4 regions of the Ensifer adhaerens genome follow, and region 4 is predicted to be linked to each of the others. Evidence: riboswitches for the same ligand, from Rfam matches in the RefSeq annotation. Region 4 holds a riboswitch; each other region holds the start of a gene.
What was found. A riboswitch is a leader RNA that binds a small molecule or an ion and turns the genes downstream of it on or off. The one in region 4 is predicted to bind cobalamin.

Region 1 (7,542 bases), on a different replicon from region 4:
CACCTGCAGGATTTCCGAGCAGAGGTTACTCATGGTGATGCGCCCGGCGATCGGGTTTTCCCGATTCACCGTGTCTTCGAACATGATGTAGGGATAACCGCTTTCGAACTGGATCTCGGCGATGATCTGGAAGAATTCGCGCGCCTTGATCTTCCGCTTGCGGATGCGGGCATCCTCGACCATCTCGCGATATTTCTCCGTCACCGAGATCTCGGTGAGCGGCACGCCGTAGACGCGCTCCACGTCATAGGGCGAGAACAGGTACATGTCCTCGTTGTTGCGGGCGAGCTCGAAGGTGATGTCGGGGATGACGACGCCGAGCGACAGCGTCTTGATGCGGATCTTCTCGTCGGCATTTTCGCGCTTGGTATCGAGGAAGCGCATGATGTCAGGGTGGTGGGCGTGGAGATAGACCGCACCTGCGCCCTGGCGGGCACCGAGCTGGTTGGCATAGGAGAAACTGTCTTCGAGCAGCTTCATCACAGGAATGATGCCGGAGGACTGGTTCTCGATCTGCTTGATCGGCGCGCCCATCTCACGGATGTTGGTGAGCGACAGCGCCACGCCGCCGCCGCGTTTGGAAAGCTGCAGCGCCGAATTGATGGCGCGGCCGATGCTCTCCATGTTGTCCTCGATCCGGAGCAGAAAGCAAGAGACGAGTTCGCCGCGAGCCTTCTTGCCGGCATTGAGGAAGGTCGGCGTCGCCGGCTGGAAGCGGCCGGAAATGATCTCGTCGACGAGATCGCGGGCGTGCTGTTCGTCGCCGCGCGCCAGCGTCATCGCCACCATGCAGACGCGGTCTTCGTAGCGCTCCAGGTAACGCTTCCCGTCGAAGGTCTTCAGCGTATAGGACGTGTAGTATTTGAACGCGCCGAGGAACGTCGGGAAACGGAACTTCTTGCCATAGGCGTGATCGTAGAGGTCGCGCACGAAGTTGAAGGAATACTGGTCGAGAACCTCCTGCTCGTAATAGCCCTCGGTCACCAGATAATCGAGCTTCTCGCGAAGGTTATGGAAGAACACGGTGTTCTGGTTGACGTGCTGGAGGAAGTATTGCTTCGCAGCCTGCCGGTCCTTGTCGAGCTGGATGCGCCCCTCTTCGTCATAGAGGTTCAGCATCGCGTTGAGCGCATGGTAGTCCAGCGCCGGTTCCGTTGCCTTCAGGGGGCGTTCGAGTGTTGAGACGTCCAAAATCGTTCCATCCCGTTTTTGACGTTGGCGACGTCCGCTTCGGTCCCGAGTAGCTCGAACCGATAGAGGTAGGGCACCCGGCACTTGGCCGAGATCACGTCGCCGGCGATCCCGTAGGTCGCTCCGAAATTGCTATTGCCCGCGGCAATCACGCCGCGGATGTGGGAGCGGTTGCCCGCATCGTTCAGGAAGCGGATCACCTGTTTCGGCACGGCGCCCCGGCCGTCGTCGCCGCAATAGGTGGGCACGACGAGCACATAGGGCTCCGTAACCGTAAGCGAACCCTTACCTTCGTTGAGCGGTATGCGGGTTGCGCGAAGGCCGAGCTTTTCGACGAAACGATGGGTGTTTTCCGAGCGGCTGGAAAAATAGACGATCAGCCCCATCGCTAGCCCTCAAGCAAGTGCGCTGATCATGTCCGGGCGGAAGCCGGCCCAATGGCGCTCGCCGGCGACGACGACCGGGACCTGGCGGTAGCCGAGACCCTGCACGAGCGCGAACGCATCGGAATCCTCGGAGATATCGATGAGGCGGTAATCGGTGCCCTGGCGGTCGAGTGCGCGGGTGGTGGCGGTGCATTGGACGCAGGCGGGCTTGCTGTAGACGGTGATCGACATGGGTTCCTCGTGAGGGTCTCGCAAATGGGCGCAAAAAGTCGTCGGGTCGCGCGAACGCGAACCGTGGTGTTGGCGATTGGACACGGAACATCGCTCCCCGGTCGCCTTGACCGGAGTTGACGTCGTCAAGCTGACCCAAGGTCGGTTACGCAACCGGGTCGGCTCGTATTGCTCGGGCGCTCAGGAATTCCGCGGATGCGAGTTTTCAGGGCGCGGCCCTCCGATCAGGCGCGCAACAACGCGCACCCGTCCGCAGAAGGTGGATCTGAACTGGAAGAAACTGACATGACTTCACCCCGAAGCTTTCGACAGGCTGCCGGGGAGATGTCGAGACGATCCGGCAGGCTCATCCTGCCGTAACGCACCCAACCCCTCCGGACACCCCGCCCGTGGACTTATGTTGCTCGAGGCAGGTCTCCTGGCTCACGGGTCAAAGCTTCCATCCCGACCTTCCCGAGGCCTCATGCCTCAGTGGTCCAATTCCGGACAGTCGCTCGCCGTCTACAGTTGCGGGGGCAGCTGCGGCATAGCCGGGCGGAAAGCGCCGGCGCACCGTATTCCCGTCTTAGCTCCCAATCCTTGCGAATCGGAAGAACCTCGAACACTACATATAGTAGTTGATCGCGCATCTGCGTCAATAGGTGCGAGGTGCCTCCGGCCCGGGTGAGGGGGCGAATTCTTTCGCCGTGTGGATAACAAGACGTTAAACGAGGGGGCGCGGCAAAGCCCGTTGGCGGGGCGCTCTCGGCTTCGACGCCGCGCGCTCGCGCCCTTACCGGTCACCTACGAAGGTACGATATTCTAGGACGCGCCAGAGCGAATTTCTGCTCATTCGATCCGGCGCCTGGCAGGGTGGCAGATTGCGACAGCTGAGATTTGTTTTTGCCCCGTCAGTCGCAGAGCGACATGCTGACGTCCTTGTTTTCTCCGGGTTGGGCGCGAGGTGAAGCCCTCGCCACGCGCGGTGCGTTGCCGCAGTCCCGCGTCGGTGAGGGCTGTGGCTTCTGCGCATTGTCGTCCTTCGGCCAGTGCCGCGGATCGGCAACGTCGCCGACGCGCGCCCGAATGTTCTCGTGGTCCCGCGTCAGGCCGATATCCCTCAACTGGAACTCGCTGAAGGTATCGATGGCGATGGTTGGGTTGAGCACGTTCCCGGCCCGTTTCAGGACATGAAGGATCGTCGATCGCAGCGCGCTAAGCATTGCTATCCTCTTTGTTTTTGCTGTTGTGTTCGCGAAAAAAGTGAGGATTTTTGCCGCTTCGCGCAAAGCGATTTCTCGCATGCTGGCATAAAGAATGCTTATCTCAACGCCATGAGCAAGATTCCTCCCATGAGTGCGGTGCGTGCCTTCGAAGCGGCGGCACGGCACCTGAGCTTCACCCGCGCCGCCGACGAACTCGGCATGACGCAGGCGGCGGTCAGCTACCAGATCCGGCTGCTGGAGGAGCGCATAGGCACGCCGCTCTTCGTCCGGCTTCCGCGCGAGGTGCGGCTGACTGCGGCCGGGCGGCAACTGGCGCCGAAGGTGACGGAGGCGATCGACCTTCTCGGGGCGGCCTTTTCGGAAATCACCGACAAGACCGAACACCACCTGCACATCTCCATATTGCCGACCGTCGTGTCGAGCTGGCTCGGCTCCAGGCTCGCCTCGTTCCAGACGGCCCATCCGAACATCAGCATTCGGGTGCACATGTCGACGGAGCTGATCGACTTCAAGCGTGATGCGATCGATCTTGTCGTGCGCAGCGGCAATGGCGACTGGCCCGGCAACGACGTGTTTCCGCTTTTCCCGATCGATTACATGCCGGTCTGCACGCCTTCTTTCCTGGAAAAGCACCAGCTCAGGCATCCCTCCGACGTGCTGCGCGTGCGGCGCTTCGGCAATGCCAGCTGGTGGCGGCGATGGATGATCGAGACGGGGGTGGAACCGCCGGCAAGCAACGGTACCGAGCTGATCTTCGACGTCCAGGCGATGGATGTCACCACGACACTCAACGACCATGGCATTGCCATCGCCGTTTCGACCTTCCTGATGGACGAACTTAGGAGCGGCCGATTGATTCGGCCGTTCGACCATGTGGTTCGCGACGGGCGTGCCTACTGGCTGGTCTATCCGCAAGGCAGCCGACGGCAGAAGAAGATCCAGGCGTTTCGTGACTGGATCATCGCCGAGGCGGATGCGTCGAACGCGCTTCTTTCGTCGGTGATGGGGGAGCAGGGGTCCGTTTCGGGCTGAGCCCCGACGGACGATTTCCCTTGCAGGTTGTTTTGCCGAAACCACCCTCGGTTGGCGCTATCGGATGAAGGTGAAACTTTCATGGAGAAACTGAAAATCAGCTGAGAACGGCTGTTACCAAACTGACATGGCAGCTCCCTAAAGACTGCGGCCAACCGCAGCCGGAGAGGAGACCGAAGCCCTCCGACGCGCACGCCTTGAAGCCATCGTCGGAGGCCGTTTCCATGAAGATCGTCCAGATCAGCGACACCCATCTCAGCCCGCTGAAGAGCCATTTCAACGACAACTGGGAGCCGCTTCGCGCCTGGATCGAAGCGGTGGCACCTGATCTCGTCATTCACACCGGTGACGTGACCATCGACGGCGCCGACCACGAAGACGACATCACCTTTTCGCTCGACCTGACCGGCCAGCTGTCGATGCCGGTGCTGATCGTGCCCGGCAATCACGATGTCGGCCATTTGCCCGGTTCGCATCAGCCGGTCGACCTGGAGCGTCTTGCCCGCTGGCGCCGCCTCGCCGGACCGGATTACTGGGTCTCCGATCACGCGGGCTGGCGGCTGATCGGGCTCAACAGCCTGCTCCTCGGCTTCGAAGATGAGGAAGAGGAAACGCAGTTCGCCTGGCTTGAGGAGCAGTTGCGGAGCCACGGCGGGCGCCAAGTGGCGATCTTCGCCCACAAGCCGCTCTTCGTCGACGCGCCAGAGGAAGGCGACACCGGATACTGGAGCGTTCGCCCCCACCAGCGCCAGCGCCTCTTCGATCTGATCGAGGGTTCCGACGTGGCGCTGCATGCAAGCGGCCACCTGCATTGGGCCTGGAAGGGCGAACATGCCGGAACGGCGCTCGTCTGGGCGCCGCCGACCTCCTTTATCATCGACACGCTGGAGCGGCCGATGCCGGGAGAGCGGCTGGTCGGCGCCGTCGTGCACGAATTCACCGATGCCGGTGTCTCGAGCGAGATCGTCGCCGTCCCGGGACTTGTCAGCCACGTGCTCGATCCGATCGTCGAGGAGGTCTATCCGCAGGCGGCGAAGAAGAAGCCCCTTGTGGAGGCGGCGCAATGAGCGTGCTTTCGCTAGAGGGTATCACCAAGTCCTATGGCGGCAACGCGATCCTGAAGGGCGTCAGCCTGGTGGCGGAGGCCGGTGAGTTTATCGCCCTTGTCGGCCCCTCCGGGTGCGGCAAGAGCATGCTTCTGCGGATCGTCGCCGGGCTCGACCACGGTGACAGCGGCGAGATCGTCATCGGCGGCCGGAGCGTTGCCCGCATGGCCGCGGCAGATCGCAATGTCGCGATGGTTTTCCAGTCCTATGCGCTCTATCCGCATCTGACGGCGGGAGAGAACATCGCCGTGCCGCTCGCCATGCGGCGCCTGACGGCGGTGCAGCGCCTGCCGGTCATCGGCAATTTCCTGCCGGGGCAAAAGCAGATCCGCAGCGATATCCAGCGTCAGGTGAAGGAGATGGCCGGCGCGCTGAAGATTGACCATCTGCTCGACCGTAAGCCTGGCCAGATGTCCGGAGGTCAGCGCCAGCGCGTGGCGCTCGCCCGCGCCATGGTGCGCCGCCCCGCCGTGTTCCTGATGGACGAGCCGCTCTCCAATCTCGACGCCAACCTGCGCGTCCACGCCCGCGGCGAGATCGTCGACCTGCACCGTCGCGCCGGCGCGCCGACGCTCTACGTCACCCACGACCAGTCGGAGGCGCTCTCGATGGCCGACCGGGTGGCGGTGATGATCGGCGGCAATCTCCTGCAATTGGCAAGCCCAAAGGAGATCTACGACAACCCCTCTCATATCGAGGTCGCGCGCTTCCTCGGCCAGCCGAAGATCAACGTTCTTGCGACCCGCAGTGACGCCGCAGGCATCGTCCGTTTCGGCGATCTCGCCCTGCTCGCGAACCGGGGGCAAACGCCGGATGCGCCGGTGAAGCTCGCAATCCGCCCGGAATTTGTCCGCTTCCATGTGGCAAGCGCCGGCCGCTTGACTGCGCGGGTCGAGCGCATGGAGTTCCTAGGGTCCGAAGTCATCGTCTACGCCCGTCTCGATGCGATCGGCGAGGCGGTCACCGCCAAGTTGGCACCTGCCGAGGCCGCGGCGCTCGCGATCGGCCAGCCCGTCGATGTCGAGTTCCTGCCCGAGCGGGCGATGCTCTTCGACCAGGAAGGCGCGCGTCTTCAGGCCGAGCCGATCACGGTAGCAACGTCCCTGGAGAAGATCCATGGCTAGTGTCGCGACCTTCGAAACGGCGATCGCCGAGCCCGCAGTGCGCGAGGCGCGCATTGCCTGGCTCCTGGCGCTGCCGGCGGTCCTCCTGCTCTTCCTCTTCATCCTGTTGCCCACACTTGCCGTGATCGTGCTCGGTTTCACCGACTTCGAACTCGGTTATGGCAGCTTTCGTTTTGTCGGCTTCGAGAACTATGCCGAACTCTTCGGTGATCGCACCTTCCGTCGGTCGCTCTGGAACACAGTCGTCTATACGGCGATCGTCACGCCGGTTTCGATCGTGCTTTCGCTTTCGATCGCCATGTTGATCGAGGCGGAAACCAAGGGCAGGGCATTCTTCCGCACCGTCTATTTCCTGCCGGTCGCCTCGCTGCTCGTCGCCATGGCGACCGTCTGGCAGTTCCTCTTCCACCCGACCATAGGCCCGATCAACACCTTCCTCGCGCTCTTCGGTATTGCCGGCCCGAACTGGCTCGGCGCCTCCAGCACCGTGCTCTACGGCCTTTCGATCATCGGCATCTGGCAGTCCGTCGGCTTCAACATGGTGCTGTTTTTGGCCGGCCTCACCGCCATCCCACGCGAGCTTTACGCCGCGGCTGAAGTCGATGGCGCCAAGTCCTGGTTCGATCGTTTCCGGCTGGTGACCTGGCCGATGCTCGGGCCGACGACGCTGTTCGTTACCACCATCAGCATCATCAATTCGGTGAAGGTTTTTGAGACGGTGAAGACGCTGACCGAAGGCGGTCCGAACAAGGCATCGGAAGTGCTGCTCTTCACCATCTACCAGGAGGGCTTCGTCTATCTGCGCGTCGGCTATGCCTCGGCCATGACCGTCGTCTTCCTCGCCATCCTCGTCGTCCTGATGTTCCTGCAGTACCGCGTGCTTGACCGGAAGGTGCATTACGCATGACCACGAACGCTCTTTCGCTTGGCCGTATCGCCCGTTTGACGGTGCTGTCACTTGGCGCTCTCATCTTCCTTGCGCCCTACATCTTCATGGTTTCGACCGCCGGCAAGGCACAGAGCGAGATCTTCTCCTCGTCGCTGTCGCTGATCCCGGAGCAGTGGTCCTATGTCGAGAACTTCTCCAAGGCGCTGTCGCGCGTCTCGATGTCGACGCTGCTCTTCAACGGCGTCGTTGTCTGCGCACTGATCTTCGTCATCCAGATCGTGGTCGCCATCCCCTGTGCCTATGCCATGACGAAGCTGAAGTTCCGCGCCGCCCGCACCATGATGGTGCTGGTCATGCTCGGCCTGCTCGTGCCGATCC
Region 2 (7,542 bases), 2.0 Mb from region 4:
GAGTGCAGCCTTGAGGTCGCTCGACTTGTGCGCGCGAAGATCGAGGTCGGCTTCGATGTGGTCGATATGGTGGACCATCATCTTGGCAGCCAAGTCGATGTCGCCGCGTTCCAGCGCATTGACGATCTCGTCATGTTCGCTGTGGCCGCAGCTTGAAACGGTCGACTGGCCGTAAAGCGCGATGACGAGCGAAGAGCGGGCGACGAGCTCGTCCATGAAACGCCGGAGGATGGCGTTGCCGCTGAGATCGGCGAGTGCCAGGTGAAAATCTCCCGAGGCCTTGATCTCGGCGCGGCGGGCCGACTGGCCGCGCTGTTCGGTGAGCTGCCGCTCCTCTGCCAGCATGCGCCGGAGCTCGGCAAGTTCGGCCTTGCCGATATTCGCGGCAGCAGCCCGCACGACGCCGGGCTCGATCAGGCGGCGGGTCGCGAAGATCTGGCGCGCCTCGTCGATCGAGGGGTGCGCGACAAAGGCGCCGCGGTTCTTCTCGACGCTGACGAGGCCTTCATAGGAGAGCGCCTGCAGCGCGGCGCGCACGAGAGTACGGCTGACATTGAAGAGTTCGCCGACATCGCTTTCCGAAAGCTTGGTGCCGGGGGTGAGCCGCCGCTCGACGATCGCATCGCGCAACGTGTCGCGGATATGCTGACTGCCGGTGTCGGTGGCCGGGTCTGCGGCCATGTCGGCCGGTGGGGGCGTAGTGGTCAAGGACATGAATCGATCCGCGAAGCAACGGCTCATCTTATCGCCGGACGAAGCGAAGGGAAATGACAATCTGACGCCCGTGGGTTGCGCGGCAACAACTAGGCGGCGAAGACTATTTGTCGAGTTCGGGATAGACGCGGTCGAGGAAACCGGGCCTCAGCTTCTCGCCGATCAGGCAGTCGGATGCCGGCAGCGCATCGGCCAGGCGAACGGATGGCGGCGGCTGCAAGCCGCTGACCTCGAGCACCAGCTTCTGGCGAATGGCGATCGAAAAATCCTCCGGTTCGTGCACCGGCAGCACGAAGGAGCCGGGGCCGCCGATGACGCATTCGGCGTAATACTGGTCGAGCGGGCCGGTCGAGACCGAGGGGCGAATGAGGATCGCCAGCCCGTTGATGGTGATGCCGCGGGCGATTGCCGTCTCGCGGGCCGGGATGACCGGCGGGCCGATATTGTTCGGGCCGTCGCCGGAAACGTCGATGACCCGGCGTATGCCGTTGAAGGCGTTCGAATCGATCAGCGCCGTACCGTAGGTGATCGCGTTCGAAATCGACGTGCCGCGCCTGGTGCCGACCGGGCGCGCCTCGATCAGCTTGGCAAAGGCATCGGCGTCGGCGGCGGTGGAGATAACTTGCCAGGCGACGACGGAGGATTCGTTTACTGTGCCCGCCCATTCGAAATAGCCGATGGCGATCTTGCCCAGTTGTCCGCTTTCGACCGCGTCGAGGAAATCGCGGTGCCGGAGCGCCTCGACATAACCGGCGCGCTGGATGCGCGCCTCATCCAGATCCATCGAGCCGGACATATCGACGGCCAGGATCAGTTCGACATCGACATCCGTCGACATGGCGGTCGATGGGCTCGTGCCACCACTCAATGAGAGGATCAACGCCAACACGCTCAACATCGCTTCAACCAGTCATTGCGCGCGGTCAGATTAGAAGAATGTAACACAGGATTGGATTTCGGCGACCATTTGGGTGTAGTTGGCCTTCAACAAAGAGTGATTTTGTCGCGGGCGGCCCGGAAGTACTTGCGACCGGTCAAGGGCCGGAAAGGCGGAATGCTGAAACCGACGGAAAATGCCGAACTATTTCAGATCGATAGTCTGCAGAGGGCGGCGTTCGGCTACTTTCTCGAATATGCGGATCCAGTCACCGGGTTGATCGCGGATACGTCGCTTCCGGGCGCGCCGTCGAGCATTGCGGCGACCGGCTTCGGCCTTTCCTGCTATCCCATCGGCGTCGAGCGCGGGTGGATTTCGCGCCGCGAGGCGGTCGGGCGGGTGTTGACCACGCTGCGTTTCCTGGCTGAAAGCTCGCAGTCGCGAGACCAGCGGGCGAGCGGCTATCGCGGGTTCTACTATCACTTTCTCGATATGCGGACCGGCGCGCGCACCTGGCGCAGCGAGCTTTCGACCATCGATACGGCGCTGCTGATCGCCGGCTGCCTGACGGCTTCGGCCTTCTTCTCCCGCGAAGATGAGGAGGAGGGCGAGATCCGCGCGCTTGCCGAACGGCTCTATGCGCGGGTCGACTGGCGCTGGGCGTTGAACCGGAGTGACACACTGACGATGGGCTGGCGCCCACCGGGCCGGTTCCTGAAGTATCGCTGGCGAGGCTACAGCGAGGCACTGCTGCTCTATCTGCTGGCGCTCGGGGCGCCTGAGCACGCAATCGAACCGAAGCACTACACCGTCTTTGCGGACGGTTATGACTGGATCGTGGTTCAAGGCGGGGCTCATCTCCACGCGGCGCCGTTGTTCATCCACCTGTTCCCGCAGGCCTGGCTCGACCTTCGCGGCCTCGCCGATCGGCCGATGCGGGAGAGGGGAACGGACTATTTCGAGAACAGCCGGCGAGCCATCGGGCTGCAGCGTGACCATGCGCGGCAAAATCAGGGCCGCTTCGCCGGCTATGGCGAACACCTCTGGGGGCTCAGCGCCTGCCATGCGCCACGTGGCCGGCTGCGCCGCAAGGACGGACGCTGGCAGCGACTTCGGGGCTACGCCAATCGCGGCGCACCTTTCGGTCCGGATGATGGCACGCTCGTGCCCTGGGCGGCGGCGGCCTGCCTGCCTTTCTGTGCGGATGCGTCGCTGTCGGCGCTCAGCCAGATGACAGCCAGCCACCCCGGGCTTCTGAAGGCGGGGCGCTTTCCGGGTGGCTTCAATCCGAGCCTGCCGGGCGAGGGGCCGGAGGGGTGGGTCGACACGCGCGTCGTCGGCCTTGACCAGGGGCTCGTCGTGATGATGATCGAGAACTGGCGGAGCGGCTTCGTCTGGAAGCTGACGCGTAGTCTGCCTGCAATCCGGCGCGGACTTGAGCGTGCGGGATTTGAAGGCGGCTGGCTGGCGACGGAGACGTTATGAATTTGGGAAGCCAGCAACAGATTGCGCAGACCGGGGAAGGATATCCGCCACGGGTGCTGGCAGTGGTCGAGCGGTTGCGCGCTGAGTTCCCTGACGTCGGTGTCTCGCTCGGGACGGTGGACGGCGCCTTCAGCGCCCCGGCCGGCTTCTGGGCTGCGGGCGGGGCCGGGATCGAGGAGAGCCTCGCCTATCAGGACTTTTTCGCAGTCGGCATGACGGACCGGATCCGGGCCGCGCATCTGATCGCCTTTTACAGCCGTCAGGTAAGTGTGGTTCTCGGCGCGCTCTATCTCGGTGCGGGCGTTCAGGCTGAGATCGCGGGCATTCGCTTTGAAGACTGGAGTCGCCTTCACCAGGACCGCGCGGTTGCCGGCAAACGCTATCATTTCCACGTCGATCTGGCGGAGAGATCGCAGCAGGCGGAATGCATCGGCGTTTTCGAGCGCGGCTTCACAGCGCATCTGGCGCCGGTCATCGCGATCCTGAAGAAGCGCTCGGGGCTTTCTTCCGGGGCGCAGTGGCGGCTGGCAGCGGATTCGCTTGCGGGCACGTTCCTGGAGATCGGACGGGCGATCGGGGACGAAGTGCGCGGCATGGCCGAGGCGCTCGCGATCGTCAAACGGCCGGGGTCGCGGCTGTTTTCGGAAGAGATCTGCTACGAGGAGATCTCCGCCACCGATCCGGCAAGCGGCGCGCAACTGTCGTGCCAGTACCGGATCCGCTGCGGCTGTTGCCTCTATTTCAAGACGGAGGGCGGCGGCTTCTGCGATACCTGCGTCCTGCTGGAGCCGGACGATCGCCGCGCGCGGCTGGCAGCGCGTCTGATGCAAAACGGCGGGGCCTGAACCCCGCCGTTTTTATGTTCCGGTGCCTTTTGAGGCGCAGCGGGTTCAATGCGACTTAAGGAAGCGCTCGTTGATGAAGCCGGAGACGACGCCGAGAACGATCCAGAAGGCGAGCGTGGTGGCGAGCGCGGCGACCGCGAACTCGGCGCCGAGCACGGCCGGGACGTTGCTGGAGATATCGAGCGGTTGCGGCGCGCCGTAGACATGGGGTGCGGCGATGAGGACGAGGCCGGCGACCTTGGACACTATTTCTTCGCGCAGGACCAGGAGATAGAGGCCGACCGCGGAGAGAGCGACGGTTGTCAGCCACCAGGTCTGGCGGTCGCCGAGTTCGGCCGCCGGGAAGCCCGGGAGTTCCGGCGGCAGGCCGATCGCCGGCAGCATGTGCACCGCGAGCCAGCCGCAGGCGCCCCAGAGAGCGCCGTTCCTGAGCGTGATCGGATAGCCGATCACCAGGCTGACGCCGGCGAGCAGCAAGCCGAAGCCGGAGCCGGTGACGAGGTTTGCCATCAGCGTGCCGGAGAAGCGGCTCATACCGAACATGATGCCGCCTTCCTCATGTTCGCCTTCGTGCGCATAGGCCGGCGTGATCGGCGACAGCGCGTCGAGTACGGCGCCAAGCGGCGATACCGCCTTCAGCGATGAATGCTGGTCATGGCCCTCGGCGGCCGGTTGTGCCGTGCCCGGTTGGCCGGCCGGCTGTTCGGTCGCGGCCGGAGCCTCGCCTTCGAATTGCTCCGCATGCAGGATCAGCGGCGTTACCCGCAGTTCCTGGGCGCCGGTCATGAAGACACCGGCAATCAGCCCAGCCACGATTGCGGCCAGAAGCGTTCTGACAATCATCTTGAATTCCCTCGATAACGGCAAACGCCACGCGCTTCGGCGTGGTTGGTGAGCCTTCCTATTTGCTGTGCCATGCGGACGGTGCTTGCATGTTCGCCAAAGCGCCATGCGCAAACGCCGACATCCGGCGTGAGCCGGATGCATTCAGGTCCGCGGCTATTTCGATGCGGAACGTTGTTCACGTTCCGGCGCATCGTTTAGTGGCAGGGGAAGCCGTAGGAGTGGCGGGTGTCGTGCGCGGTGTCGTGCAGCACGGCCGAATTGGCAAGGCCGGCACCGAAGACGAGGAATGCGCCGATGAAAAGGGCGATGACGCCAGCGGTCAGACGATCGCTCAGGGAGAGCGGGGTGCTCGAAATAGTAGACGTAGCCATGACAACCTCCGTGATGGCATCGGGAAATTTCCCGGTGTGGGCCCTATGCCCGTATCGAGTGGCAGGTTTCCTGGCTCACGGCGCTGGGCGAAATGCCCGGGATCTGCCTCGCCTTCCCAGTTCGACCACCCTCTCGGGGCCTGTTCCAGTGGCTTCTTCCGGATTGCTCCGGAACGGCAAGATCAACGTCGCTCTACAGTCGCGGGGTCGGCCGTGATTTGAATGCCCAGCATGGGTCCATCCGTCACGTTCCCGTTTACTCCCGAAACGCGTTCGCGTCCCGGGAACCAATCGATCCAAAATGATTAGGAGCGTGTCATGGCGTTGTCAATTGAGCCTGCGCCGCCGGCCGCTTCATCCGCGACAAAATCGCGAAGCATCATCTGCTTGTAGGCCTCGACGATGCGGTCGCCCTCCGGCCGATCGACCGAGACGGCAAGCCGCATGGTGCAGTCGCCGAGATGCATGATCAGGAAGGCAGCGCTGTCGATCGTTTCGCGCGGCGTCTCGGGCGCAAAGCGGGCCCAGACATCGGCTAGAAGCTTGCCGCCGGCGCGGCTTTGTTGGAGATCGACCTCACGCAGCGCCTTGTCGGCCTGCATCGCCGACCAGATGTCGCGCATGACAGGCTCGGCCAGGAACATGTCGTAGTAGATGTCGAACAGCAGTGAGAAGGCGTCGCGCAGTTCTGCCATCGACGTGACCTTGGCCAGTTCGGCGGAGATGCACTCGTTGCAAACGGCATTGTAGCGCTCGGCCAGCGTACGCACGATCGCCGCCTTGTCCGGGAAGTACTGGTAGAGCGACCCGATTGAAATCCCCGCCTTTTCAGCGACGTCGCTCATGCGCATGGCGTCGCTGCCCTTCTCCTGGATGAGTGCCGTCGCGCAGGAAAGGATCTGCTCGACGCGCTCGCGGCTGCGCTTCTGGCTGGGCGTCCGGCGCAACGTGGTCTCGTCTTCGGCGGGAGGCGTGGTGGGGTTTGTGTCTGTAATCATGAGTAATGCTCACATTTTGACTTGACTCTTAAAATACGAGGATTTATCACATTTGCAAATGTGAGAGATACTCATGTTTGTAGATGAAGCCTCAGGAGGAAACGATGTCTCAGAAAGTCACACTGGTTTTGGGCGGTACCGGCAAGACGGGGCGGCGGGTGGCCGGGCGCCTTCGGGAGCGGGGCGTAGCGGTGCGCATCGGCGCCCGTTCGGCGTCGCCTTCCTTCGATTGGACGGACGAGGCGACCTGGGCGTCTGCCCTTGAAAATGTCGATCGCATCTATGTCTGCTACCAGCCCGATCTGGCGGTGCCGGGCGCCGTCGATGTCATCGACCGCTTCTCGAGCCTTGCCGTTCGCTCGCGCATCAAGCGGCTGGTGCTTCTGTCGGGGCGTGGCGAGGACGAGGCGGAAGCGGCCGAGCGTGCGCTGCAGGCTTCCGGTGCCGACTGGACGGTCATCCGAGGCAGCTGGTTCTTCGAGAATTTCGACGAAGGCTTCTTGGCCGATGGCGTGATGAGTGGGTCGGTCTTCCTGCCCGTGGACGAGGTCACCGAGCCCTTCGTCAGTTGCGACGACATTGCCGACGTGGCGGTTGCGGCCCTTCTGGACGACGCGCATATCGGCAAGGTCTATGCCTTGACCGGCCCGCGGCTGATGACCTTTGCCTAGGCCGTGGCCGAGATCGCCGTTGCGGCCAACCGCCGGATCGCCTATCAGCCGGTGCCGATCGACGATTTTGCGGCGCAACTCAAGGCCGACGGCGTGCCGGATGACTATGTCGCACTCATCCGCTATCTCTTCTCCTCGGTGCTCGACGGACGCAATTCCAGCATGACGTCCGATGTCGAGCGCGTGCTTGGGCGGCCCCCGCGCGACTTTGCGGTTTATGCCCGGGAAACCGCAGCAACTGGTGTTTGGAGTATTGCCGCATGATCCCGCTGATCCCCGCTCTGGCGTTTGCCGCCGCGATCGGTTCCGGCCTGATGGCCGGGCTGTTCTTCATCTTCTCGGTCTGCATCATGCAGGCCCTGTCGCGGCTGCCGCCGGAGCAGGGGATCGCCGCGATGAACGCGATCAATGTCGTCATCCAGAACCCGATCTTCCTCAGTGCTTTCATGGGCACCGCGCTGCTCGGTCTGGTGCTCGTCGTCATGGCCTTCCTCTCGGGCGGCGAGGGCAGGTGGTGGCTTGCTGCCGGCGGCATCGCCTATGTCGTCGGCGTGCTTCTGGTGACGATTATCTTCAACGTGCCGATGAACGATGCGCTCGGTGCAGCGGCACCTGGGCAGGCGGCGGTTGATCTCTGGCGTGAGCGCTATCTCACCGACTGGGTCTGGTGGAACCACGTGCGCACCTTTGCATCGATCGGCGCGCTGGCGTTCTTCATCCTCGGTTTCGCCCGCG
Region 3 (7,542 bases), 1.5 Mb from region 4:
CTTCTGGTAAGCCTTCTCGACGTCCATCAGCTCGACGAGGCCGAAGAGCGTCATCATCACCTGCTGGGGCAGCGACAGGCCGGCGGTGTGGTTCAGCGCTACGTCGCGGCTGTCGGCGACGATGCGGTCGATGAACTTCACCTCGCGCGGCTTCGGCGTCATCGCCTTGTAGCGTTTTTCAAGGAGCTTCTGGATCGGTTCGGCGTGGGCCTTGATCTTCTCGTCGAAGATGTTGTCCTCGGCGACGGCAATGACGCCGAGGCGCCAGCCGGTGCAACCGAAGTACTTCGAATAGGAGTAGACGCCGATCGTGTTGCGCGGCAGATGCCCAAGCAACGACTGGAAGCCCGGAACGAAGGTGCCGTAGACGTCGTCCGTCAGCACGATCAGGTCGGGGCGCTTCTTGTTGACGAGGTCGACAAGGCGCTTGATCGAATCCGGATCCATCGCCACGGCGGACGGGTTGCCGGGGTTGACCAGGAACAACGCCTTCACCTTGGGGTTCTCCAGCGCCTTGATGTCTTCGTCGGTGAACTGGAAGCGGTCCTCCTGCTCGGCGCTGACATTGATGGTCTTGAGATCGTAGTCCTCCAGTTCCGGCATTTCGAGATAGGGCGTGAAGATCGGCGTTCCGAGCGCGATCGTGTCGCCGGCGTTAAGCAGGCGGGCGTTCTTCAGTGCCTTGAAGATGTAGCACATGGCGGCGGTGCCGCCTTCGACCGGGTAAAGGTCGAACTTTGCCTTCGGTCGGTGGCCGGCGCACATTGCCCACATCAGGTATTCGTGGGTGATGATCTCGTTGTGGTGCAGCGCCCGATCGGGAACCGGATAGTTGTCGCCGATGATCGAGTCCGTGAGCTCGTGCACGAAGGCGTCCGCATCGAAGCGGAAGGTGGTGATGGCGTAGTTGACGGCGTCGGAAAGCGTCTTTGCCGGCGGAATACCCTCATCCTCTTCATCCCAGTCGGCCGTGCTCTGCAGTTGCTTCTTCGTCCACTTCTCAAACCGCGCGTGGGCGCCGTCCTTCGGCGGCATGCCGGCCACACCCGCCTTCGGGTCGTAATAGGCGCGCTTGGCTTCCGTCAGCGCAAACTGGCCGAGCAGGAAGAAGGCTTCGCGAGCGCGTGTCGCCGTCCAGTTCGGGTTGCCGCGGCCGGCATTGAGGAAAGCCTTGGCGGATTTCTGTGAGCTCGACTTGGCGAGCTTGATCAGTTCGTCCTTGATTTCGAACGGGCTGAGATCGGAAAGGCTATCGTAGAAATTTCTGTCCAACATGGTCCACACTCCCTGTGATCTATGCATTTTGAACGATGGTCTGCTTCGCCCGCTCGCCTCAGGCGAGCATGATGACGATGACGAGGCCGAAGATGGTCAGCAGCGTGTTTCCGATGGCGTAGGGCATGCCGTAGCCGAGCGCCGGCACCTTGCTCTTGGCCGCCTCCTGGATCATGCCGAGCGCTGCCGTCGTCGTTCTGACGCCGGCGCAGGCGCCAAACAGGATCGCCGGATGGAACTTGAAGACATAGTGGCCGAGGAGCACCGAGGCGATCATCGGGATCGACGTGGCGACCACGCCCCAGATGAACAGCGAAATGCCGACCTCCTGCAGGCCCGCGACAAAGCCCGGGCCGGCGCCGATCCCGACGACGGCGATGAAGATGTTGAGGCCGAGCGTGTTCATCAGCCACAGCGCCGGCGAGGGGATTCGGCCGAAGGCGGGGTAGGTGGTGCGCAGCCAGCCGAGCACAAGGCCTGCGAGAAGCGCGCCGCCGGAGGTGGAAAGGCCGATCGGGATGCCGCCGATCGTAATCGTGAGCGCTCCGATCATTGCGCCGACGAAGAGACCCCAGCCAAGGAAGGCAATGTCGGTCGTCTCGACGGGCCTGTCGGCAAAGCCTAGCGCCTTGATCGCCGCTTCGACGTGTCTCTTGGCGCCGCCGATGGTGACGATGTCGCCGCGCTCGACGGTGGTGCCGGGCAGCACCGGAATCTCGACCAGCGAGCGGATGATCTTGCGGGCATAGACGCCGCGCGCCCAATCCATCGTGCTGACATCGGCGAGCGTCTTGCCGGCAAGCGCCTTGCTGGTGACGTAGACGTCGACCACTTCGGCTTCCGCGTTCAAGAGTTCCTTGTCCTCGACCTCGATGAGCTTGCTGTCGAGGTTTTCGACGAGCACGGCACGCCGGCCCGAAAAGGCAACGACGTCACCTGGCTGCAGCACGGTGTTGCCGTCGGCTTCGATGATCTGGTCGCCGCGACGCAGACGTTCGACAAAGACACGGATGCCGGGAAGAATGTCCTTGACCGGCTTGCCGGTCAGCCCGCTTGCCTGATCGACGCGGTAGGCGCGAAGGCCGAAATCGTGATAGGCGCGGGTGATGCCGGGTTCGCTGCTCTCGGTGCCGCCGCCAAGCTTGGCCTCATATTCCCGGCACGCCGCCGGAAGGTCGATACCGAGAAGCTTTGGCCCAAGCTGGGCGAGGATGATGGCCGAGCCGATCGTGCCCCAGATATAGGTCACCGCATAGGCGATCGGGATCTGGTCGGCAAAGGCCTTGGCCTGCTCGGCCGGCAGCCCGAGGGAGTTGATCTGATCCGTCGCGACGCCGATTGCAGCCGAGATCGTCTGCGATCCCGCATACATGCCGGCGCCATAGCCGAGCGGAAGCCCGGCGATCAGCGCGCAGAGATAGGGAACGATGAGGCACAGCACCAGGACAGACAGCGCGAAGGCGATCTGCTTTGGTCCGTCGGTGCTGAGGCCGCGCACGAACTGGGGTCCGACGCCGTAGCCGACGGCGAAGAGGAAGATCAGGAACAGGGTGGATTTCAGGTCACCGGAAACCTGGATGCCCAGCTGCCCGATGAGAACACCGGCAAGAAGCGTTGCGGTGACGTTTCCGAGATTGAATCCCGCGACCTTGATCGGCCCGATCAGGAAGCCGATGCCGAGTGCCAGGAAGACGGCCACGGGCGGGTATGTCCGAAGTGTGTCGACGAAGAAATCGATGGGATTCACTACTTTTCCCTTCAGAAAGTTGAGTTGCCATCACTTCATTTCGGGATTGCGCCATTTCTGTACTGCGCGGCCAAGTTGAGTTTATTGGTGCGTTACCGATGCCCAATCTTAGCTTTGCCGATTGTCGCTTCGACCGATGATTTTCTCAACAGACATGGGGTTACGTGAGCGTAACGTACGTTAAGATTGCCGGCATTTGCGCATGGCGCTGGCGCTTTTTGTGGGCGCGGCGGCACCAGTCGGAAAGCATCGGGCCGGGTGGTCGGCCGATCGGCGTGCGCAGGGCGGATCGGGGGGCGCCGGGCAGCGCCGCCGCGGCAAATTTCGCCGGCTACTCAACTTTGACATTGCAATACGTTATGTTATCTCATAACAAATCCTGCATGACGAAACGCCGCATGTTGATAGGTCCGTAGCGCATGCCCCTAGCAGTTGTTTCATCGGCCGATTCATGCGAGGAAGAGCGTGATGGTGCTGCGTCCGCGGAAATGCGGAAGCGGCTGAAAAGGGAACACGGAACGGACGACCCAAATGGGGCCGAAACCGTGGCTGCCCCCGCAACTGTGAGCGGAAAGCGCATTCACACCATGTCACTGGTCAAAGACCGGGAAGACGTGGATGCGCCGCGACCCGCGAGCCAGGAGACCTGCCATCGAACCGATCAACCACAACGGACGGGGTGTTCCGATGGAAAAGAACTGGCTTTCGCGCGACGGTCATCCGTCATCCTGCCGCTTCGCCATCTCCTGCCGTCACTCCGGCGGAGAGAGAAAATGGCTGAGCCGAATTCCCGACAGCACAAGATAACGGTTTGCACCGATTGCCGTTTTACCGGCGGTCCCTGCGTGCCGGGCGCCGAGCTGATAAAGCGTCTCAACCGCAGCATCGCCGCGCTCGGCGAGCCGCTCGATCGTGATTTCTCGATCGCCGGCACCGTCTGCATGGCGGCTTGCACGCGACCCTGCACCATCGCCTTCCAGGCGACGGGCAAGGCGACCTATCTCTTCGGTGATATCTCGCCGGAAGAGGATATCGACGACCTCGTCCGCTTCGCCGCCACCTATGCCGAACGTGGCGACGGCATGACGCGTGCCGCCGAGCGTCCGCGCGGCCTCAAGACAAAGACGCTCGCTCGCATTCCGGCGGCAGTGCTCGTCTCCGAAGACATTGGAGGACGGTTCCAATGAGCGCAACACGCAAAGGGTGGCGGCGACCTCTGGTGCGCGGGCAGAAATGCGCCGCGGCGCGGGGAGGGACGCGGTCATGACCTGTTCAGCGACGGGAGCTGCCCTCAAGGTGGAAGGCCTTTGCTGGGGGCCCCGTGCGGGGCTGACCCTGGTCGAAGACATGGATTTCTCGATCGAAGCGGGCAGCCGCCTTGCGATCCTCGGGCCGAACGGCGCCGGCAAGACCTCGCTTCTGCGCTGCCTCTACCGGGCGGTGCAGCCGAATGCCGGCCGAATCGAGATCGACGGCGTCGACCTCTGGTCGATCTCGGCGCGCGAGGCGGCGAAGACGATTGCCGTCGTGCTGCAGGAAATGCCCGGCGACTTTCCCTTCAGCGTGCGTGACGTCGTGATGATGGGACGCATCCCGCGGCGAGAGGGGCTCAACGGCTGGACGGAGACGGACCGCGAGCGCGTGCAGCATGCGCTCTCTCATCTCGATCTTTCCCACCTCGCCGGCCGCCAGTTCGCCACACTTTCGGGCGGCGAAAAGCAGCGGGTGCTGATTGCCCGGGCACTCGCCCAGGAGCCGCGCATCATCATCCTCGACGAGCCGACCAACCATCTCGACATCCGTCACCAGCTCGAAATCCTCGAGCTCTTGCAGACGCTGAAGCTGACGATCGTTTCGACGCTGCACGACATCAATCTCGCCGCCGAATTCGCGACCGACGTCGCAATCGTGACCGCGGGGCGGCTGACGGCCTTCGGAACTCCCGATGCGGTGCTGAACCCGCGCGCGCTTTCCACCGCCTTCGGCGTCACTGCCACCGCCCACGGCACCGCCGTTGCCGGCAGCGCCCGTTTCTCCTTTTCACTTCCTCGACAGGGATCCATTTCATGAAGATCAATATTGCCTCCTCTACCTTGCTGTTTCTCATTGCCGCCGCCACGCCGGCGCTCGCCTATCCGGTGACCGTCAAGAGCTGCAACCGCGAGGTGACCTTCGATGCCGCGCCGAAACGGGCGATCGCCAACGACGTCAACCTGGTGGAGATGATGCTGGCGCTGAAACTGCAGGACCACATGGTCGGCTATACCGGCGTTTCCGGCTGGAAGACGCTCGATGAAAAACTGCGCGAAGGTGTGAAGGAACTGCCGGAGCTTGCGGAGAAATATCCGACCAAGGAAGTGCTCCTCAATGCCGACGCCGATTTCTTCTTCGCCGGCTGGAACTACGGCATGAAGGTCGGTGGCGAAGTGACGCCCGAGACATTGGCGCCCTTCAAGATCGGCGTCTACGAACTCACCGAATCCTGCATCCACGTCATGGCCAGGGAGAAGCCCTCGATGGACGACATGTTCGTCGATCTCCTCAATCTCGGCCGCATTTTCGGCGTCGAGGATCGGGCCGAAGCGCTGGTCGCGGGTTATCGCAGCCAGCTCGCCGAGATCACCAAGGCCAATGTCGGCAACGCCAAGCCGACCCGCGTCTTCGTCTATGATTCCGGCGAGGAGAAGCCCTTCACGTCGGGTCGCTTCGGCATTCCGACCGCGATGATCGAGGCTGCCGGCGGCGCCAACATCATGGACGATGTCGACAAGAGCTGGGTGGAAGTCTCCTGGGAGCCGGTGATCGAGCGGAACCCGGAGGTGGTGATGATCGTCAACTACGGCGAGGTGAAAGCCGAGGACAAGATCGCTTTCATGAAGAGCAACCCGGCCTTCGCCAATGTCGATGCGGTGAAGAACGACCGCTTCGTCGTGCTCGATTATGTCGAGGCGACGCCCGGACCGCGCAACATCGACGCCATCGCCCGGCTTTCGAAGGCATTTCACGGGCAGGGCCTGTAACCGATGCTGGCTGAGGATACGTCGGCTGTTCCCGTTGCCGTTTCGCGGGTTTCCCCGGCGCGGGCGCTCCGCGGCGGGGTCGGGTTGTTCGCGGCTGTGCTGCTGCTGCTTCTGACCGTGACCGCCGGCGTGTCGCTCGGCTCGGCGCCGATCCCCGTGACCACCGTCTGGTCGATCGTTGCCGGAAAGCTTGTGCCCGGCAGTATCGAGGCCTTCTGGTCGGCCGGGCGCGAAAGCATCGTCTGGGACGTGCGCCTGCCGCGGGTGATGCTGGCGGGGCTTGTCGGCGCCGGCCTGGCGCTGACCGGCGCCGTGTTGCAATCGGTGACGCGCAATCCGCTTGCCGATCCGCATCTGCTCGGCGTCTCCTCCGGCGGGGCGCTCGGGGCGATCGTCGCGCTGTTGCATACCGGAATGATCCTCGGCCTTCTCACGGTGCCGCTCTTTGCCTTTGGCGGCGCGTTGCTTGCCACCGTGCTGGTCGCCTTCGTTTCCCGCGCGCTCGGCACCAGTGCCGATCGCCTGGTCCTTGCCGGCGTCGCCGTTGCCTTCGTGCTGACCTCGGTCGGCAATCTCATGATCTTCCTCGGCGATCCACGGGCGACGCACACGGTGATCTTCTGGATGCTCGGCGGCCTGGGCCTCGCGCAATGGCCGCATCTCGTCTACCCGGCGCTGGTGCTCTTCGTTTCGCTCGGCTGGCTGGTCGTGCGCTCGCGTGAGATCAACGCGCTTGCCATGGGCGACGAGACGGCAACGACGCTCGGTATTCCCGTACGCCGTTTCCGGCTGACGCTCTTCGTCGTCACCGCGCTCCTGACCGGGGTGATGGTGGCCTTTTCAGGCGCAATCGGCTTCGTCGGGCTGATGGTGCCGCATTTCGTGCGGCTCTTTGCCGGCAGCGACAATGTCCGGGTCATTCCGCTCTCGGCCTTCTTCGGCGCCTTGACGTTGATCCTCGCCGACCTCGTCGCTCGGGTGATCATGGCGCCCGAGGATATGCCGATCGGCGTCGTCACCGGCATTGTCGGCGGCATCGCCTTTGTTGCCATCCTCACGCGGCGCGCGTAAGGCGTGCATCGGCATTGGTCATGCATGGACACTGGTCATGCATGGACATGGGCCGTTGCGCGCCTATGTCTTAGCGCATGCATGGCTGCCGTTCCGGTTCGACAAGGGCAGGGCCGGCAGCAGAGCGGCATGAGGGAAAAAATGACGAGAGAAGTTGAAATCTGCACGCCGGAAGACGTTTTGAACTTCTGGTTCGGCGAGCTCACCTATGACGACTGGTTCACCGTCAGCCACGAACTGGACGACGCCTGCATTCGCCGCTTCCAGGCGTCGCACCTGGGGCTGGCCCGCGGGGTCGGCGAGATCTGGCGCGCGACGCCGGAGAACCGGCTGGCGGCGATCATCCTGCTCGACCAGCTGCCGCGCAACATGTATCGCGGTACGCCGCTGGCCTTTGCGACCGATTGTCTGGCGCTGCACGAGGCCAAG
Region 4 (7,542 bases):
CTCATATGCAGCCGGAGGTCGGTATACATTCACGCGCCGCTCCAGCACAGTCCCGGTCGGGGGCTGGGATTTACGATGCATTAACGATACTGTCGGCAATCTCAGAGAATGGCAAAGCGGTATATCTCCACCACAGGGATGATTCTGCGCCTCGCGACCTTCCTGGGTCTGGCATTCGCGGCGACGATCGTACGCGCCGGTGAACTGGAGCCCTGGAAGACCAAGTCCAACGCCATCATCGTCGACGCCTATGAGATGAACAGCATCGATTGGGAAACGATGCTTGCCGACAAGCGCATCTCCGGCTTCATCGCCAAGGCCTCCGATGGCCTGCCCGAAAGCTTCTCCTGCACCGGCGATCACAACGGCGACACCTTCAACCACTGCAAGACCATGTGGCGCAAATACGCCGTCAGCCGCGAACTCTACCAGACCCGGCGCATGATCGCCCGCACGCACGGGCTGCTTTGGGGTGCCTACCATCTCGCCCGTCCCGGCAATCCCGTGGACCAGGCGAACCATTTCCTCGACTACGCCGATCCGCGCGCCGACGAACTGATGGTGCTCGACCTCGAAGGCATCGATCCGGAAAAATACATGTCGCTCGAGGATGCCGCCATCTTCGCCGGCCATATCAAAACCCGGACGGGGCGCTACCCGATCCTCTACACCAATCACATCACCGCCAAATACATCGCCGCGCACCGTGCCAAATACCGGCTGCTGTCGCGCCTGCCGCTTTGGTACGCCCGCTACAAGCCGGATATCCGCCAGGTCTTCCCCATGGGCAATTGGGACAGCTACGCGCTGTGGCAGTTCTCGTCCGGCATCAACTGCGGCAAGCGGCGCTGTCCCTACCGCGTGCCCGGAACGCTCGACGACATCGACGTGAATGTCGCGGCGATGTCGCCGCTGGCGCTAAAGGCGATCTGGGCTCAGGGCGCATTGCTGGCTGAAAAGCCGTTACCGCTCACCCTTATCGCCCGAGCCGAGCAAGGAGCGGGCACGCACGTAGTCGCACGAGCGACCGCAACGTTTAGCGAGCCGCTGCTCATTAGCCGTGCCGGTGCCACAAGCGGGGCCGGCAGCGGCGTCGACATGCTGGTGACCGGCTCCATCGACTTCGCTCGCCACGAACGCGCCATGCAGGTAGCCGTCGCTGCCGATGACGCCGCACAGGGCGGATGCTCCAAGCCATCGGCCGTTACCGGCGGCGCGGGGCCCACGACCGTCCAGCCGCCGCCCTGCAACACGCCCTGATCCTTCAAGCTTCGATCTGGACATCTCCCAAGGGCCGCGAGCAGCAGGCGAGGATGTAACCCTCGTCGATCTCGTCATCGAGAATACCGCCATTGTGGTTCATCTCGACGTCACCCGCGACCTTCATCACCCGGCAAGTGCCGCAGATGCCGCCCTCGCAGGCAGCACCGATCCGCACACCATTGGCACGCGCCGTCTGCAGGATCGTCTGACCTGGCTTCGCCTCGACCTCCTTGCCGCTCATGGTGAAGGCGACCTTGGCGGCAGCGGCCTCGCTGTCGCCCGCCACGCCGGCGCGGACGGCGATCTCCTCCGCAGCAGGCGCTGCCGCCGGCTGGAAGCTCTCCTCGTGATAGCGGGCCATGTCGAAGCCGGCCGCCTTCAGCATCTCGCGCACACCGCGCATGAACGGTTCCGGACCGCAGCAGAAGACAGTGCGCTCCATGAAATCAGGGGCAAGCAGCGGCAGCTTGGCGCCGTCGATGCGGCCGCGCAGGCCGTGCCAGCCGTGGCGCGCCTCGTGGCCCTCGACGATGAAGCCGAGGCTCAACCCGGACATCTGCGTCGCCAGCACCTCAAGCTCGGAACGGAACAGGAGGTCGTCCGGCCGGCGCGCGCAGGAGATGAAGGTGACGTCCGTCTCCGGCACGCAGTCCGCCATCCATCGCGTCATCGACATCATCGGCGTGATGCCGGACCCCGCCGAGATGAACAGGTACTTGTCACCGGAGTGGCGGACGAAGCTGAAATCGCCGAGCGGGCCGAAGGCTCTCAGTTTCATGCCGGGCTTCAGATGGTCGAACATCCAGCGCGTGCCGATGCTGTCGGCCTGCGCCTTGACGGTGACGGCAATCGACAGCGGCCTCGATGGCGTCGACGACAGCGTATAGGTGCGCATGACCGGTTCGTCGGCGACCGGCAGTTCGAGGGTGACGAACTGGCCGGGCAGGTAGCGAAACCAGGCCGGCTTTTCGGCGCGGAAGGTGAAGGTCATGACATCTGCGGTTTCGACGACCGCCGAGGTGCATTCGAGCATCTGCTGCCGGTCGATCCAGACATGCAGCTCGTCGAAATGGTGGAAGGAGGATGCCATCTGCATGTCAGGCGACCTTTGAAAGCGGAGCCGCATCGCCTGCAAGGCGCTGCTCCATGAACTTGCAGTACCATTCGACGAACTGCATCACGCCGCCTTCATGGTCCGGCGAATAGGGGCCAGGCTCATAGGCCGGCGAGCGGATGCCGAAGGCGTTTTCTTCGACGATCTGGCGGTCCTGGTCGTTGGTCTCGGTCCAGACATGGGTCAGGTCATCGAGCGTGTAGTCGACGCCCTCGACCGCGTCCTTGTTGACCAGCCACTTGGTCGTCACCTGGGTGAGTTCCGGCCCGAGTGGCAGAACACGGAAGGTGATGGCATGGTCGGAAAGCACATGGTTCCAGGTCGTGGGGTAATGGAACATCAGAAGCGTGCCGATCTGCTTCTGCCTGACATCGGCCGACAGCGCCCTTTTGACGGCAGCCGCACCCGACATGGTGTAGCTTTCGGCATTGTCGACCAGCGGCATGCGCGCGGCGCGGAACTGGCCGGTCGGAGACATCCGGAATTCGCTCGGCAGGCCTTCGGCCTCGCACTTCGCCCAATGGGCGGCAATCACCGGATCATCCTTGGCGCCCTGTACCCCGGTAGCAGTCGGCGCCTCTGGATAGGTGCGGCAGAGCTCCGGATGATTGGCGGCGCAATGATAGCACTCGCGATTGTTTTCCCAGACGAGCTTCCAGTTGCCCTTTTCGATGATCGTGCTTTCGAAGGCGACTTTGGTCTCTCCCAGCCGGTGCGGCGCGAGATAGGGCGTGGCCAGCTCACGGAAGGCCGCAAAATCTGCCGGCGTCTCCGACAGGTTGATGAAGATGTAGCCGCCGACCGTTTCGCAATGGATCGGCTTCAGGCTGTGGGCCGCCTTGTCGAAATCCTCGCCCATCTGGCGTGCGAAGAGCAGCGAGCCGTCGAGTTCGTAGGTCCACTGGTGATAGGGACAGACGAGCTTTGCCGAAGAGCCCTTTGCTTGCGTGCAGACGCGGGAACCGCGATGCCGGCACGAATTGTGCAGCGCGCGGATCGTGCCCTGGCGATCGCGGGTAACAACAACCGGATAGTCGCCGACCTGGACGGTGAAATAGTTGCCAGCCCGCGGAATTTCGCAGTCATGGCCGATGAACAGCCAGTCCTTGTACCAGATGTTTTCCAGGTCCTGCCGGTAGTAGTCGGGGTCGGTGTAGAAGGCCCGATCGAGGCTGTAGCCGTCACGCCGGCCCTTCAGCTTGCGAAGCATATCGGTCTTGGTATCCATGTCCTGTCCTCATGCGCCATGTTTCGGAGAGGCAGGACAGGAACCCGCACGGGCATACGCCCACACGTTCTCGGCTCCGATCCGGCTGCCCGCCGCAACCCGTTACGGTTATGTGCGTCAAGGCTGGTTTCCGGGCTCAGGAGCCGTCCTTGCGGACCAGCCCGGCGCCTTCCCGGACGGAACCGTCCAGTGGCCTTTTGCCGAGACTTTCGCTCCACCACCGTTGCGGGGGCAGCGCCGGGATTTGACCGGCTTCCCAATTCTCCGCCTTCCCTTTTGGAAGACGACACCTTGAGTGAGGATATGTAAGCGCGGAAGGCGCCTCGGCAGACGCCGGATAGCGACATCCAATTCCAGAATGACGACACCATCAAAACTGCCTTCCGAAACCAAATACGCAAATTTTTCACTTTATAAACATATAGATAGATCAAAAATTGGGCATATGCCATCTTTTGCGGCCGGCATGGCGCAGGCACGGAAAAGCTTCGCCCGTTTGCGACATTTCCGTGACTGGGCACAGGCATGTTCCGCTAGCGAAAGGAAATGCTTCGTTAACCATAAGCCACTAGGCTTGCCGGCGGACGAGGATGTCCGGCAGGCAGATGGCGCGCTGACGATCATGGCAAAGCTTAGATATTACGACGCAGCGGCAGAGAAGCCGCCGGCGGTCACGTCGAAGACGGCAGTTCACACCGAGTTTCTGCGCACCGGCCGGATCAACCGCCGGCAATGGATGCCGACCGAGCGACGCTACCTGAGCTATGAGGAAGTCGCTGACCGAACCGGCAAGAAGCTTTCGACCGCCGGCGACACGACGCACAAGCGGATCAACGGCTTTCATGCCTCGATCCAGTTTCCGAAGTTGATCTTCCACCGTACGCTCGTTGGCAAGCCGCACCTCGGCTATTGCCATGTGACGGCCGCTCGGACGGCGGTCACACCTTCCAAGGACATCACCTGGTCGTTCTATTTCGCCAATTTTTTCAGCGACCTTGGTGACGAGACGCATTTCTTCGACCGCATCCAGGCCGGCTATTCCCGCATGTACTTCGCGGTCGCGATCGAGCCGAACGCCGAAGACGGACAGATGGTCATCAATCGCAACGTCCGCGACAACGGGCTTCTCTTCCGCACCGACGACCCAAAGGTCGCTCTCAAGAACGTGCTGATGCTGGGTGCCCGTGACGACGCGCTACGCCGTATCATCCGCAGCCTCTGAGCAAGCAGCCCGCTCCCTGCAAAGAAAATCGTTCTGTTTTCCCGGCGCGTCCGTTAAGGAAGCGTCGGAAAGGAACCGGCATGGCAGAGATCATCGACACGGATAAGGAACCGGACCGCGCGATCGATCGCGCCTGCGCCGTTCTCGCCGAGGGCGAACCGGTCGCCATCCCGACCGAAACCGTCTACGGCCTTGCCGCCGACGCCACCAATCCCGATGCGATCAGCCGCATCTACGAGATGAAGGGCCGGCCGCGCTTCAATCCGCTGATCTCGCATGTTTCCGACGTGGCGATGGCCGAGACCCATGTGCGCTTCGATCCCCTGTCCCGACGCCTGGCGAAAGCGTTCTGGCCCGGCCCCCTGACGCTGATCCTGCCGCAGCGACCCGAGAGTACAGTGCATGCCCTCGCCTCGGCCGGCCTGGACACACTTGGCATTCGCATGCCCGACGGGTTTTCGCGCCGGGTGATCGCCCGTTTCGGACGACCTCTGGCGGCACCGAGCGCCAATACCTCGGGCAAGATCAGCCCAACCAGTGCCGCCCATGTCGATGCCGATCTCGGACAAAAGCTGAAACTGATCCTCGATGCCGGTCCGGCGCAAATCGGGCTCGAGTCGACGATCATCAAGGTCGATGGCGACGAGATCCGGCTACTCCGGCCGGGTGGCCTCGATGCCGCCGAGATCGAACGCCTGCTCGATCGTCCGGTGATCAGGGCGGAAACCGCGGGTGCGACGATCGAGGCGCCGGGGATGCTGGCCTCGCATTATGCGCCGGGTGCAGCCGTCAGGCTCGAAGCCACCGATGTGCGGGCGGGCGAGGCCCTGATCCGTTTCGGCGGCGGCCGGGTCCTCGGCGAGGAACAGGCGGCTGTCGTTCTCGATCTGAGCCCGACCGGAAACCTGCGCGAAGCGGCCGCCAATCTCTTCGACTATATGAAGCGGGCCGACGCCAGCGGCGCTGCAACGATCGCCTTCGGCCCCATCCCTTCGGAAGGATTGGGAGAAGCCATCATCGACCGGCTGCAGCGGGCGGCGGCACCACGAGGGTAAGATCGCGTGCGGTTCCGCACCCACCCTCAGCGAGCGGCTGCGATTGCGGTTATGATCGCAGGCGATACGAACCGAGGATCGCGTCTTCAGATCGACCGATCCGATAGCGCGCGCAAGCGCAATGCGAAGGCTGACCCATGACGACGCTTCCCTCTCCCGAACTCATCGCCTCCTTCGTCGAGATCGTCGGCAGCGCCAATGCCCTTACCGCGGAAGCGGACAAGGCGCGCTATCTCGTCGAATCCCGGGGGCTTTATCGCGGCACGACGCCGATGGTACTGCGTCCCGGCTCGATCGACGAGGTCTCACGCATCATGAAACTCGCCAGCGCGACCCGCACGGCGATCGTGCCGCAGGGCGGCAATACCGGCCACGTCGCCGGGCAGATCCCGCGGGACGGCAAGGCGGACATCGTGCTTTCGCTCGAACGGCTGAACCGGATCCGCGACATCGATCCGGTCGGCAACGTGATCGTTGCGGATGCCGGCTGCATTCTTGCAGATATCCAGAAGGCGGCGGACGATCACAATCGCCTGTTCCCGCTGTCGCTCGGATCGGAAGGCTCCGCCCGGATCGGCGGCAATCTCTCCACCAATGCCGGCGGCACCGCCGTGCTCGCCTACGGCAACATGCGCCAGCTTTGCCTCGGCCTCGAAGTCGTGCTGCCAACCGGCGAGATCTGGGATGGTCTGCGCCGGTTGAAGAAGGACAATACCGGCTACGACCTGCGCGACCTCTTCATTGGCGCGGAGGGCACGCTCGGCGTCATCACCGGCGCGGTGCTCAAGCTGTTCCCGAAGCCGCTCGGGCATCGGGTCGCCTTCGCCGGCGTGGGCAGCGTCGAGCACGCGCTCGCCCTCTTCGAAAAGGCCTCCAGTCTTTGCGGTCCGGCGCTGACCGGTTTCGAGCTGATGCCGCGCCTCGGCGTGGAATTCACCACGAAACACATTCCCGGCGTTCGCGACCCGATGGAAACCGTCCATCCCTGGTATGTGCTGATCGACATCTCGACCGCGGATTCGGCCGAAAGCGCCGAGCGCATGGTCAACGATCTTCTAGAACAGGGCCTTGCCGCCGGTCTCGTCGAAAACGCCGTGATTGCTGCAAATGAGGCGCAGGCGAAGGCGCTGTGGCATATGCGCGAAAGCATGTCACCAGCGCAGAAGCCCGAGGGCGGCTCGATCAAGCACGATGTTTCGGTGCCCGTTTCCAGCATTCCCACCTTCATGAAGGAAGCGGACGCCGCTGTCATGAAGGCGATCCCGGGAGCGCGCATCTGCTCCTTCGGCCACATGGGCGACGGAAACATCCACTACAACATCTCGCAGCCGGTCGGCGCCGACAAGCAGGCCTTCCTCGACCGCTGGCGCGAGATCAACGCCATCGTCCACGGCATCGTTCTGAAATATAACGGCTCGATCTCGGCCGAACACGGCATCGGCCAGTTGAAGCGCGACGAGCTTGCCGAGGTCCGTCCGCCGATCGAGATCGAACTGATGCAACGGATCAAACACGCGTTTGATCCTGCAGGCGTCATGAATCCGGACAAGGTGCTGCGCGCAGACCGGTGAAGCGGGCGCGCCTCAGCCGCAGGCCCGCGCCCTTCCGCAGCGACTCATACGTTCGGGTTGAGTAGCGTCAGCGTCCGCCCGCGCGCAGC

Region 1: it holds a riboswitch for cobalamin, as region 4 does, so the genes downstream of both, nrdH (glutaredoxin-like protein NrdH) here and LAC81_RS02695 (aromatic ring-hydroxylating oxygenase subunit alpha) in region 4, are expected to answer to the same signal.
Region 2: it holds a riboswitch for cobalamin, as region 4 does, so the genes downstream of both, LAC81_RS12580 (CbtB domain-containing protein) here and LAC81_RS02695 (aromatic ring-hydroxylating oxygenase subunit alpha) in region 4, are expected to answer to the same signal.
Region 3: it holds a riboswitch for cobalamin, as region 4 does, so the genes downstream of both, LAC81_RS10005 (DUF1636 family protein) here and LAC81_RS02695 (aromatic ring-hydroxylating oxygenase subunit alpha) in region 4, are expected to answer to the same signal.

Annotation. Positions count from the first base shown of each region.
Region 1 covers NZ_CP083350.1:1,546,444-1,553,985, forward strand. The annotation lists gene nrdE (class 1b ribonucleoside-diphosphate reductase subunit alpha) at 1-1,191, opposite strand, end outside; gene nrdI (class Ib ribonucleoside-diphosphate reductase assembly flavoprotein NrdI) at 1,161-1,577, opposite strand; gene nrdH (glutaredoxin-like protein NrdH) at 1,587-1,808, opposite strand; cobalamin riboswitch at 2,199-2,423, opposite strand; gene LAC81_RS27420 (hypothetical protein) at 2,699-3,010, opposite strand; gene LAC81_RS27425 (LysR substrate-binding domain-containing protein) at 3,140-4,045, shown strand; gene LAC81_RS27430 (metallophosphoesterase family protein) at 4,270-5,112, shown strand; gene LAC81_RS27435 (ABC transporter ATP-binding protein) at 5,109-6,275, shown strand; gene LAC81_RS27440 (carbohydrate ABC transporter permease) at 6,268-7,182, shown strand; gene LAC81_RS27445 (carbohydrate ABC transporter permease) at 7,179-7,542, shown strand, end outside.
Region 2 covers NZ_CP083349.1:2,561,028-2,568,569, reverse strand. The annotation lists gene LAC81_RS12605 (GntR family transcriptional regulator) at 1-714, opposite strand, end outside; gene LAC81_RS12600 (DUF1194 domain-containing protein) at 818-1,612, opposite strand; gene LAC81_RS12595 (glucoamylase family protein) at 1,769-3,076, shown strand; gene LAC81_RS12590 ((2Fe-2S)-binding protein) at 3,130-3,921, shown strand; gene LAC81_RS12585 (CbtA family protein) at 3,967-4,764, opposite strand; gene LAC81_RS12580 (CbtB domain-containing protein) at 4,962-5,138, opposite strand; cobalamin riboswitch at 5,181-5,445, opposite strand; gene LAC81_RS12575 (TetR/AcrR family transcriptional regulator) at 5,444-6,136, opposite strand; gene LAC81_RS12570 (SDR family oxidoreductase) at 6,241-6,807, shown strand; gene LAC81_RS38410 (hypothetical protein) at 6,811-7,071, shown strand; gene LAC81_RS12565 (DUF1772 domain-containing protein) at 7,068-7,542, shown strand, end outside.
Region 3 covers NZ_CP083349.1:2,040,988-2,048,529, reverse strand. The annotation lists gene LAC81_RS10015 (bifunctional aspartate transaminase/aspartate 4-decarboxylase) at 1-1,275, opposite strand, end outside; gene aspT (aspartate-alanine antiporter) at 1,334-3,022, opposite strand; cobalamin riboswitch at 3,475-3,691, shown strand; gene LAC81_RS10005 (DUF1636 family protein) at 3,796-4,209, shown strand; gene LAC81_RS10000 (ABC transporter ATP-binding protein) at 4,286-5,092, shown strand; gene LAC81_RS09995 (ABC transporter substrate-binding protein) at 5,089-6,042, shown strand; gene LAC81_RS09990 (FecCD family ABC transporter permease) at 6,046-7,113, shown strand; gene LAC81_RS09985 (DUF924 family protein) at 7,255-7,542, shown strand, end outside.
Region 4 covers NZ_CP083349.1:562,030-569,571, reverse strand. The annotation lists gene LAC81_RS02705 (glycoside hydrolase family 25 protein) at 109-1,260, shown strand; gene LAC81_RS02700 (hybrid-cluster NAD(P)-dependent oxidoreductase) at 1,265-2,359, opposite strand; gene LAC81_RS02695 (aromatic ring-hydroxylating oxygenase subunit alpha) at 2,361-3,605, opposite strand; cobalamin riboswitch at 3,709-3,914, opposite strand; gene LAC81_RS02690 (DUF6656 family protein) at 4,228-4,827, shown strand; gene LAC81_RS02685 (L-threonylcarbamoyladenylate synthase) at 4,908-5,882, shown strand; gene LAC81_RS02680 (FAD-binding oxidoreductase) at 6,020-7,453, shown strand; gene LAC81_RS02675 (DUF1217 domain-containing protein) at 7,521-7,542, opposite strand, start outside.